DNA from 3 places in the Arthrobacter sp. UYCu723 genome. Region 2 is predicted to be linked to each of the others. Evidence: riboswitches for the same ligand, from Rfam matches in the RefSeq annotation. Region 2 holds a riboswitch; each other region holds the start of a gene.
The links. Region 2 has a riboswitch for cyclic di-AMP ahead of ACVWZ8_RS04545 (aggregation-promoting factor C-terminal-like domain-containing protein). Riboswitches for the same ligand answer to the same signal wherever they lie in the genome.

Region 1 (3,262 bases), 2.7 Mb from region 2:
CGGCGCCTGGCTGGTGTGGCAGTCGGTGCGGGAGGGCAAGGACTGGTGGTGGGCCGGGTTCGGGGTGCTCGCATTGGGAATTTACGGTTTCGCCGCGACGCTCCAGCCGGACGCGCACTTCGGCCGGATCCTGGCCGCCTACGGAGGCGTGTTCGTCGCAGGGTCGCTGGCCTGGGGAATGGTTTTCGACGGCTTCCGGCCGGACCGCTGGGACATCGCGGGATCGGCGATCTGCCTGGTTGGAGTAGCGGTCATCATGTTCGCACCGCGCAACTCTGGTTAGGCGTGGTGCCGGGCCTGCAGCGCGGGTGCCGGGCCTGCAGCGCGGGTGCCGGTCTTGCAGCGCGGGCGGGCACGCAGAAGGCCGGTGATCCGCTGCCCCCAAGGCAACTGATCACCGGCCGCTTAAGCCGCTGGGCTCGTTATCCTACTGCGTAAAACCCTGCACGTTAGCCTTGCGTCAGACCCCGGCGCGGACGAACGTCACGGGGCCGGTGGCGGTGAGCCACGACAGCGGGTGCGCCATGGTTGCGTTGACACCGTTCATGCCACCGCTGACGGCCTGTCCGTTGCCGGCGTAGATGGCAACGTGGCCGGACTGGACGATCATGTCACCCGGCTGCGGAGTCGCCACCACCTTGCCGTACTTGAGGAACGCCGCCGGGCCGATGTCGCCTACCGGAATGCCGGCTGCGCCGAGGGCCTTTTCAACCATCGCGGTGCAGTCCTGCGTGATTCCAACCTGGCCGTAGGCGGCCGAAAGCAGCGCGCCGCTGACGCCGCCGGCCGCCGGGGCAGCGGCGGGGGCGGGGGCAGCTGCCTGGACCTGCACGGTAGCCTTAGGGGCTGCGGCAAGCTCCGGGGCGGCGGCGGGGACAGCTGCAGCCGGCTTGGGCTGTTCGACGACGGGCGCCGGAGTCGAGACCACGGCCGGACGCTCGAAGGCGATCTGAACAGTGGAATCCGCGTTGACCGGAGCGGAGACCTGATCCTTGACGTCAACGGACGACGCCGGTGCGGAGTTGCGCTCGGCGGGTGCCTGCGCCGCGTTGGCGGCCATGGCGCTGCTGAGTACCAGACCGGACGCTGCGGCGATCACGGCAGCCTGGCGGCCGATGGTGCCTGCATTGCCCGCAAATGCGGAGGAAATTGCCGAAAGCGGGCTCGTGGTGGCGCCACGATGGCGCGCGGAAGTATTGCTTGAAGTCATGAATGTAGCCTCTCCCAATGCCTGCGAGGTGAGCTGTCGGATTCGGATGGGAGGCACCCGGCCGCACTCGGGGCCCGCGTGGCGGGCCGTGCGGCTTCACCCCAAGACCTGCATATCAGCTGGTCAAAAAGTGGTTTCCCCGTCTCTGCCGGACGTTGATGCGAGTTACCCCGGGCCGCGGCAGAGTTAGGCAATCGGCTGGGGAGCGCCCGTATCGGAGACAACAGGCACCTAACAACGGTAACGGGATGATCACGGAATGTCACATTGAGGTAACGGGGCCGGGGTCCACCCGGGGCTTTTTCCCTCGGCATCGCCGGGCTCAGGCATAGGATGATGCCAGCAGCGATCCCTGAAGCGGAGGCCCGAAATGAACATCCACTCTGTCGCCATCTGCCAGCTGAGCGATCAGCCTCAGGAGGATTTTGACGTCAACACCGAGCTGCTGATCCTCGAAGGCCAGGAAGTCCGCGTCTCAACCTGGGACGCTGAGCCCCGCGACGGCGGTTTCGACGTCCATGTCCTGAACGACCGTGTGGATGCACTCGGCTTTATGGTGGTCACGGACTGGCAGTTCCTGGATGGCAAGGCCTACGCGGTTGTGGAGCGACGGTCCGACAGCTGATGCGGGACGCTTCCGTCACGTCCCGGTGGCCGTGAATTCCAGCTCTGGCCGGTGTTTCGCGACGTCGTCGAGCACCACGGCGACTGCCTCCCGGAGGAGGTCGGCGTCGGTATCGGCGTCCGCGTCCGCGTCGTGCCCCGGTGAGACGGCCAGCGCCGCCTTCGCATGGCCGACAAACTTGCGCCAGTCTCCCCCGCCGGCCCGGAGCGCCCGGAGCGGCGAGAGCAGGGCGGCGCGGCGCAGCCAGACGTCAGGTTCCCGGGCCCAGCGGTCCAGCACGCTGTCCGCTCGCACCCTGCCCAGCAGGTCCAGTCCCGAAACCAGTGGGCCGACGACGTCGACGGCGAGCGGATCGGCCAGCTCCCGCAATTGCGCGGTTCTCAGGAAGCCTTCAATCCGGGTCAGGTCCGCGTTGTCCAGCATGCGGACCTTGGACTGCAGCAGGACCACGGCCGCCAGCCGTCGCTCGAAAACCGGTACGGACCAAAGTTCTGAGCTCAGCGCGGTGATGTCATCATGCAGCAACTCGCGGTGGCGGCGCAGCGCGTCGCGGACAGTTCCGCGCACCGCTCCGACCGAGGCGCCATAGAAGCGCAGATCGCCGCCCACGCGTGCCTGCAACTCGTCCGCCCGGGGCCAGGACCCTTCGCGTTGCAGCGAGGAATCGATAAACTCGCCGGCGTCGCTCATGGGACCATTCTTTCGCATTGTTGTGGGGTCGCCGCGCCGGTTTCTCGGTGGCCTATCTCGCGGCTCATTCTGCCGGGTCTTTTTGTCTGACCCCGCTGGAAGACTGGGTTCATGGACGGCAAGCGGGAGCCCGAAGTGGTGGTTCCGGGAGGACATGGCGGCGCTGGAAGCGGCGTTACGGTCACGGATGTCGCCCGCCTTCTCGGTACTGTCCGCCCCTGTCACGCCCGCGCCTCCGACGACGACGGCGGTGCCGGGCTGATCGACCAGCTCCGGCAGCTGGAGGACCTGAAGTCCGCCGCGGCCGCACTGCAGGCCCGCATCGCGGTCGCCTTCGACCTGTCCCAGCGCCGCACCCAGCGCGCGCAGGGCGTTCCGGCGGCAGAGCTCGGCGCCGGGGTCGCGGCGCAGATCGCCCTGGCCCGGCGCGAATCCCCCGCCCGCGGCGGCCGGCTCCTGGGCCTGGCGAAAGCGCTCGTCACCGAGATGCCGCACACCCTCGCCGCCCTGCACACCGGCCAGCTCAACGAATGGCGCGCCACCCTCCTCGTGAAGGAAACCGCCTGCCTGAGTGCGGCGGACCGCTGCGACGTCGACGCCCGGCTCGCCGCCGACACCGGCACCTTCGCCGGCGCCGGGGACCGGGAGATCATCGCCGCCGCCCGGACCGCCGCCTACCGGCTGGACCCCCGCTCCACCACCCAACGCGCCAGCCACGCCGCCACCGAACGGCACGT
Region 2 (3,262 bases):
CCAAGCAACTCGACACGCAGCTGGATGAGGCGTCCCACCGCGCCAGCGTGTTCGGACGGCCCTCGCCCGGCGACTCCGGCGGACGCACCGATCCGCTGGAGGCCCGAGGCCAGGGCATCGGTACGCTCAACGCGCGGATCCTGGGTGGCGCCGTCAGCAGGGCCGGCTTCCTCGCCGGGGACGCCACCCGGAAGAGCCTCTCCCCCGATGACGACCACGTCCTCCTCGGACTCACGCCCAACGGCGTCCCGGTTGACCGTACGCTCTCGGCCGGCGGCTACCGGCTCACTGCCGGGCGGACCCCCTATGGAGACGTGATCGTCACCGGGCTGCCGCTGGCGGAAAAGCAGAACACCCTGGCTTCGCTCGTGTGGACCATGGTGGTGGTGTCTGCCGGCGGCCTCATCGTCATCGGTCTCGCCGGCACGGCACTGATCCGCCGGACCATGAAGCCGCTCGAACAGCTGTCCGAGGTGGCTACCAAGGTCTCCCGACTCCCCCTCGACGCCGGCGAGGTGGCACTCGCAGTCCGGGTGCCGGCGTCGGCCGCCCATCGTGGCACGGAAGTGGGCGGCGTGGGATACGCGCTGAACCAGATGCTGGACAATGTCTCCAACGCGCTCGAGGCGCGGCAGCTCAGCGAAATGAGGGTGCGCCAGTTCGTGGCCGATGCCTCGCATGAGCTGCGGACCCCGCTAACCGCTATCCGCGGCTACACCGAGCTGATGCGGATGACCGAGCAATTCACGCCGGACGGTGAGAAGTCCCTCGCACGGGTGCAGAGCCAGTCCGAACGGATGACCACCTTGGTTGAGGATCTGCTGCTGCTGGCCCGCCTGGACGAGGGCCAGCCCCTCAAGCTCAGCGAGGTGGACCTCACCCAGCTGGCGATCTAGATCGTCAGTGACGAGAAGGTCATGGCCCCGGATCACGTCTGGCAACTGGAACTCCCCGAAGAGCCGGTGGTGGTCCGCGGCGACTCCGCCCAGCTGCATCAGGTGCTGGCCAACCTGCTGTCCAATGCGCGCAAGCACACCGGGGCCGGGACGACGGTGGTGACCGGAGTGATGCGTTCAGCCGATGGAAGCGCCGTGGTCACGGTGACCGACAACGGGGACGGGATCCCCCCTCAGTTCATGAATAAGGTCTTTTCACGCTTTGCCCGCGCGGACGCCGCGCGGAAGAATCCGGCAGCTACGACGGCGCCAACCTCCCGTTCGGCGATTTCCCGCAGCCCCTGGGCCCCCGCCCCGGCAACGACGGCAACCACTGCCGAGGGGACCAGCGGGCTTGGCTTGTCGATCGTGCAGGCGATTGTCGCGGCCCACGGCGGCACCGTCGAGGTCACCTCCCGGCCAGGCCGGACGGAGTTCGCCGTTCGCCTGCCCACGAGCCCGCCCGTGACCTAGCCGCGGTCGCGTCCGTCCACCGCCGTTCGACGGTTACGTGCCGGCTAGACGTTACTGCGCGTCGAGTGGGCACGCAGGCGGCGCAACGGCACCGACGGCCAGGCGGAAGAGCACAAGGCGACACTCCGCTGTCGTGATGTCCGTTACCAAAATGTGACTCTCGGATGGAACTCCTGTACGGTTTTTAGAGTGCGGCCACCACTGGCGCCGTATATCCGGATGGACGCCAAACTCTGCCGCTTCCCGGATTCGCTGGACCAGGCAGAGGCGGGGGACCCAGAGTTCCCGGGCATTCTGCATCTATGCACCCTTGGGGTGAAGCCGACACGTGAAGCACCGTGCGGCCGGATTTCTCATCCGAACCCGACAGCTAACTCCGCAGGCGTTTGAGAGGCATCATGACTGAATTCAAAGTACAAACGCGCCCCGACAGCGCTGCAGGCAAGTCCCGCTCCACGCATTCACGCCACCGCGCCGAGTCAGCCAAGCCGGCCTCGGCCCTGTCCCGGTTTGCCGCGGGCATCGGTTCCACTGGCCGCCGCGCCGCCGTCGTTGCCACCGCCTGCGCGGTCCTCGTCGGAGTTGGCGCTGCCGGTCAGGCCGCCGAGACGGCCAACGGTCCCTCCGCCGCCGGCAGCTCCAAGGCGTCGGCCACCGTTGCCGACCCGCTGACGCCCCTGAACTTCGAACGGGTCCGCGTCGACGCCCAGACCTCTGTGCCCCCCGGCGCCAGCGTCGAGGCCCAGTCCGCGGAGGTGAAGCCCGCTGAAGCACCTGCACCTGCCGCGGCTCCGGCACCTGTACCTGTCGCGGCTCCGGCACCTGCCCCCGCACCTGTCGCGGCACCCGCACCGGCCCCCGAAGCGGCGACTCCCGTCGCCGTTGACGATCCCGCCGCGGCGCAGGCCTACGCCGCATCGCAACTGGAATCCTACGGCTGGGGGCCCGGCGAAATGCAGAGCCTGATGAAGCTCTGGACCAAGGAGTCCGAGTGGAAGACCACGGCCACGAATCCGAGCAGCGGCGCCTACGGTGTGGTCCAGTCCCTGCCGGCCGAAAAAATGGCGAGCTCCGGCGCTGACTACCTGACCAACTACCGGACCCAGATCAACTGGGGTCTCAATTACGTCAAGGAACGCTACGGCTCCCCCAGCGGCGCCCTGAACTTCCATTACGCGCACAACTGGTACTAAGCCAGCCGGCAGTTTCCCGGACGAACCTGCTTCAGCAAGAATGCCCCGAATCCCTGCGGTTCGGGGCATTCTTTCGTGCTGAGTGCTGTCAGTGGACGGAGGCGGGACGGACGTGCGCTGGTGCGTCTAGCCGTTGGGCCGGTTGGGGATGTACTGCACCGCCCATTTGTTGCCGTCGGGATCGGCAAAATGGACGAAGTGGCCCCAGTCCTGGACATCGACATCGCTGACGTCCACGCCGTTATCCTTGAGCTGCTTGTGCGCGGCCTGGATGTCGCTGACCACGAGCTGCAGGCTGGGAGCGGTGCCTGGCGGCGCCTCGTTGAGGCCCTCGCCGATGGCGATCGAGCAGCCGGAGCCCGGCGGGGTCAGCTGGACGAAGCGGATGCCGTCCGTGGGCCGCTCGTCGTAGTCGGCGTTGAAGCCGACTTTGTTGACGTAGAAATCCTTGGCGCGGTCCACATCGGACACGGGGACAAACACGAGTTCAAGTTTCCAGTCCATGGCCCACACGCTAGCGCGGGTTGCGGGATTCCGGAAGGGAACGCGTGCCGGTCCCGGCAATAGCCGGGTCCTCGGCGCCGGGTCCTCGACGCGGCTGCCTGGCTGTACTAGCCCGCGATGCCGTAGAGGCGGTCGCCGGCGTCGCCCAGGCCGGGC
Region 3 (3,262 bases), on a different contig from region 2:
TGATCAGCACCCCGGCGCGGGCAGCCTGTTCGGTGGAGATGGCGATCACCAGGGGGATGGCCAGGCCCAGTGCATGGGGGCACGCGATCACGAGCACAGTGACGGTGCGGGTGACTGCCTCCGGGACGCTGCCCAGCAGGGTCCAGACGATGAAGGTGATGATGCCCGCGCCTGCCGCGAAGTAAAACAGGAGCCCCGCGGCACGGTCGGCCAGCGCCTGGGCCTTGGACGAAGATGCCTGGGCTTCGGCCACCAGCCGCTGGATGCCGGCCAGAGCGGTGTTATCGCCGACGGCGGTCACCCTGACCCGGATGGTGTTGTCCGTCGCGACTGTGCCGGCCACCACCGCGTCACCCGGGGCGCGGGGCACGGTCTTGGATTCGCCGGTGATCATGGATTCGTCCACTTCCGCCTGGCCGTCGACGACGGTTCCGTCGGCCGGCAGCCGAGCGCCGGAGCGGACCAGGACTGTGTCGCCTTCGCGGAGTTCGGAGACGGGTACGGTCTCGGTGCCAGCGTCGGTGATGCGGTCTGCTTCATCCGGGAGCAGGGCCGCGAGGGCGTCCAGGGCTCCCTGCGCGGAGCCGAGGGCCCGCATTTCAATCCAGTGGCCCAGCAGCATGATCGCGACCAGAAGCGCCAGTTCCCACCAGAAGTCCAGATCGAATCCACCCAGGCCAAGGCTAGTGACCCAGGACGCTGCGAACGCAACAGTGATGGCCATCGCGATCAGCAGCATCATCCCGGGGCTCCGGGTCTTCAGTTCCTGCAGACCGCCCTTGAGGAACGGTTGGCCCCCGTAGACGAAAATCACCGTTCCCAGTACGGCCGGGATCCAGGTTGAGCCGGGAAACACCGGCGGCATGTAGCCCAGGAGGTGGCCGACCATCGGGCTGAAGTACACCACGGGCACGGACAGGACCAGGGTGAGCCAGAACCTGTTCTTGAACATGGCGGTACTGTGCCCGGCGTGCTGCCCGTGGTTGTGGACCGCGTGGTCGTCGTCGTGAACACCATGCTGCTGGCCGGCGTGGTCCACCCCGTCGTCGCGATTGTGGTGGTTTTCCATCGTTGCCCTCCTGTTGGGGGAGTGTTCCCTGACGGCGTCAGCAGAGCTGTCCTCAGGGCCGTAGTCGGACTACCTGCTGCTGAGGCTGTACCCCGCGGCGGTGACGGCGTCCCGGACGGCTGCTTCCGTGTGGGGCCCGGAGACTCTCAGGCGGGAGGTCCCGCCGGCGACGAGTTCGACGGCGGCCGACGTCACGCCGTCGAGCGCGGAGACTGCCTTTTCAACGGTCTGGACACAGTGCCCGCACGTCAGGCCGGTGACGGAGTACTCCGTACCTTCTGCCTGGGGTGACAGCTGCTTCGCTGACGGGGTGGAGCAGCAACTGCACCCTGCGGTTTCAGCTGCAACGATGGGCAGTTCGGTCCGGACCTGGGGTGCACTCATATCAGTTCTGTCCTTTTGCAAGAGAGGTGTCATGAGGTGCTGGGGTTGAACGGCTGTAAGGGCCGAAATTGCACGGGCCTGGACAAACCACTTCACTGGCAACACCCAAAGAATACCCCTAGGGGGTATATTTTGCAAGGCGGATGTCGGCGTCCCCGAGGAAATCGAACAACAGGCGTGAGCGGCCGGGCCGCGGCGTGCCCTCTGTTTAGACCGGCAGGCCGGGTTCGGGTTGCGTCATCGGGCAGGGGTTCTCCGCCCTCGGCTGGCCCCGTTATTCAAATGTGACAATGGGGTGGGTGTCCTGTACGGTCGAGTCCCTGCCGGTTTTCTCCGAGGGCGGCACTCCCGAGCTGATTGCCTAACTCTGCCGCTGCCCGGGATCCGATCTCATATTTCGTCCGGCAGAGACGGGGAACCCAATTTGTGGCCTGCTTCGGGCAGGCCTTGGGGTGAAGCCGCTGTACTGCATTTGGTGCAGGACCGCGGCCGGGTGACTCCCATCCGAATCCGACAGCTCACCTCGCAGGCATTGGGAGAGGCCACTTCATGTCCATTCGCAGAACTCACGGCCGCCACCGCGCGGGCAACGTCCAGGCAAGCCCGCTCGCGGCCCTGTCCAGGACCGTCGCCGCCAACTCCGGAGGTGTAGGCCGCCAGGCGGCCGTTATCGCAGCTGCCTCCGGCCTGGTCCTGACCAGCGGTATCGCCGCGCAGGCCGCAGATGCCCCCGCGCAGCGCGATGCCGAACCGGCTTCAAACCTTGAGGTGACCAGTCAGGCTCCGGCGCCGTTGAGCGCCGACGCGACCGTCAGGATCTCCTACGAGCGTCCCGCCGTCAGCACCACACCGGCCCCCGTCGTGGAGGCACCCAAGCCTGCAGCCGCCCCCGAGGCCGCGCCGGCGAAAGCCACGATCACCGTAGCCCCCGCCCCAGCTGCTGCGCCGGTTGCTGCGCCGGCCGTGGGAGGGGTGAACGCGACCATGGTTTCGGCCGCCTACGCCCAGATCGGTATGATCCAGGACTGCACACGACTGGTGGAGAACGCCCTTAATGCTGCCGGGATCCCCGTTGGGGACCTTGGACCGATGCAGTTCATGAACTACGGCACCGTCGTCACGGACCCCCAGCCCGGGGACATGGTCATGCAGCCCGGCCACGTTGGAATCTACGTCGGCAACGGTCAGGTCCTCAGCTCCGGCCTGAACGGCAAGAACGAAACCGCCGTCCACCCCCTGACCTGGATGACAGCCAAAGGCTCAGTCACCTTCGTCCGCGCCGGCTAAATAAGAAACGTGAAGGCCGGTGATGCGCTGCCTTGGGGGCAGCGAATCACCGGCCTTCTCCATGCCCACCGACGGATCGGACATCCCGCAGAAGGCACCCTGACGCTGATCAGCGGACGGGTACCAGTACCGGCGTGGTCGGCGCCGCGGAAGACTTCTGAGCGGTGAAGCGGCGCAGCCGCAGGGAGTTGGTGACAACCAGGACGGAGCTGGCGGCCATCGCGGCTCCTGCGATCATCGGATTAAGCAGACCCAGGGCCGCGACCGGGATGCCGACGGCGTTGCAGAAGAACGCCCAGAACAGGTTGGTCTTGATCGTGGCCAGCGTCCGCCGGGAGAGCTCGATGGCGTCCGCGACCTGGCCCAGGTCGCTTCCCATCACTGTCAGGTCCGCGGCCGCGATCGCAACGTCGGTTCCGCTGCCCATCGCGATGCCAAGATCAGCCTGGGCCAAGGCGGCAGCATCATTTACCCCATCACCGGCCATCGCCACGATCGCTCCGCCGGCCTCCAGCCGGCGGA

Region 1: linked by a shared signal. The riboswitch ahead of ACVWZ8_RS17290 (hypothetical protein) and the one ahead of ACVWZ8_RS04545 (aggregation-promoting factor C-terminal-like domain-containing protein) in region 2 are both predicted to bind cyclic di-AMP.
Region 3: linked by a shared signal. The riboswitch ahead of ACVWZ8_RS24320 (NlpC/P60 family protein) and the one ahead of ACVWZ8_RS04545 (aggregation-promoting factor C-terminal-like domain-containing protein) in region 2 are both predicted to bind cyclic di-AMP.

The regions. Positions count from the first base shown of each region.
Region 1 covers NZ_JBSSBW010000001.1:3,688,257-3,691,518, reverse strand. Annotated here, with positions in the region: gene ACVWZ8_RS17295 (YnfA family protein) at 1-283, shown strand, start outside; gene ACVWZ8_RS17290 (hypothetical protein) at 461-1,210, opposite strand; cyclic di-AMP (ydaO/yuaA leader) riboswitch at 1,215-1,413, opposite strand; gene ACVWZ8_RS17285 (hypothetical protein) at 1,581-1,835, shown strand; gene ACVWZ8_RS17280 (DNA alkylation repair protein) at 1,851-2,525, opposite strand; partial or broken gene ACVWZ8_RS17275 (DUF222 domain-containing protein) at 2,637-3,262, shown strand, end outside.
Region 2 covers NZ_JBSSBW010000001.1:1,016,895-1,020,156, forward strand. Annotated here, with positions in the region: partial or broken gene ACVWZ8_RS04540 (HAMP domain-containing sensor histidine kinase) at 1-1,409, shown strand, start outside; cyclic di-AMP (ydaO/yuaA leader) riboswitch at 1,650-1,809, shown strand; gene ACVWZ8_RS04545 (aggregation-promoting factor C-terminal-like domain-containing protein) at 1,808-2,602, shown strand; gene ACVWZ8_RS04550 (VOC family protein) at 2,729-3,106, opposite strand; gene upp (uracil phosphoribosyltransferase) at 3,214-3,262, opposite strand, start outside.
Region 3 covers NZ_JBSSBW010000004.1:98,971-102,232, forward strand. Annotated here, with positions in the region: gene ACVWZ8_RS24310 (heavy metal translocating P-type ATPase) at 1-1,069, opposite strand, end outside; gene ACVWZ8_RS24315 (heavy-metal-associated domain-containing protein) at 1,139-1,453, opposite strand; cyclic di-AMP (ydaO/yuaA leader) riboswitch at 1,803-1,999, shown strand; gene ACVWZ8_RS24320 (NlpC/P60 family protein) at 2,003-2,740, shown strand; partial or broken gene ACVWZ8_RS24325 (heavy metal translocating P-type ATPase) at 2,850-3,262, opposite strand, start outside.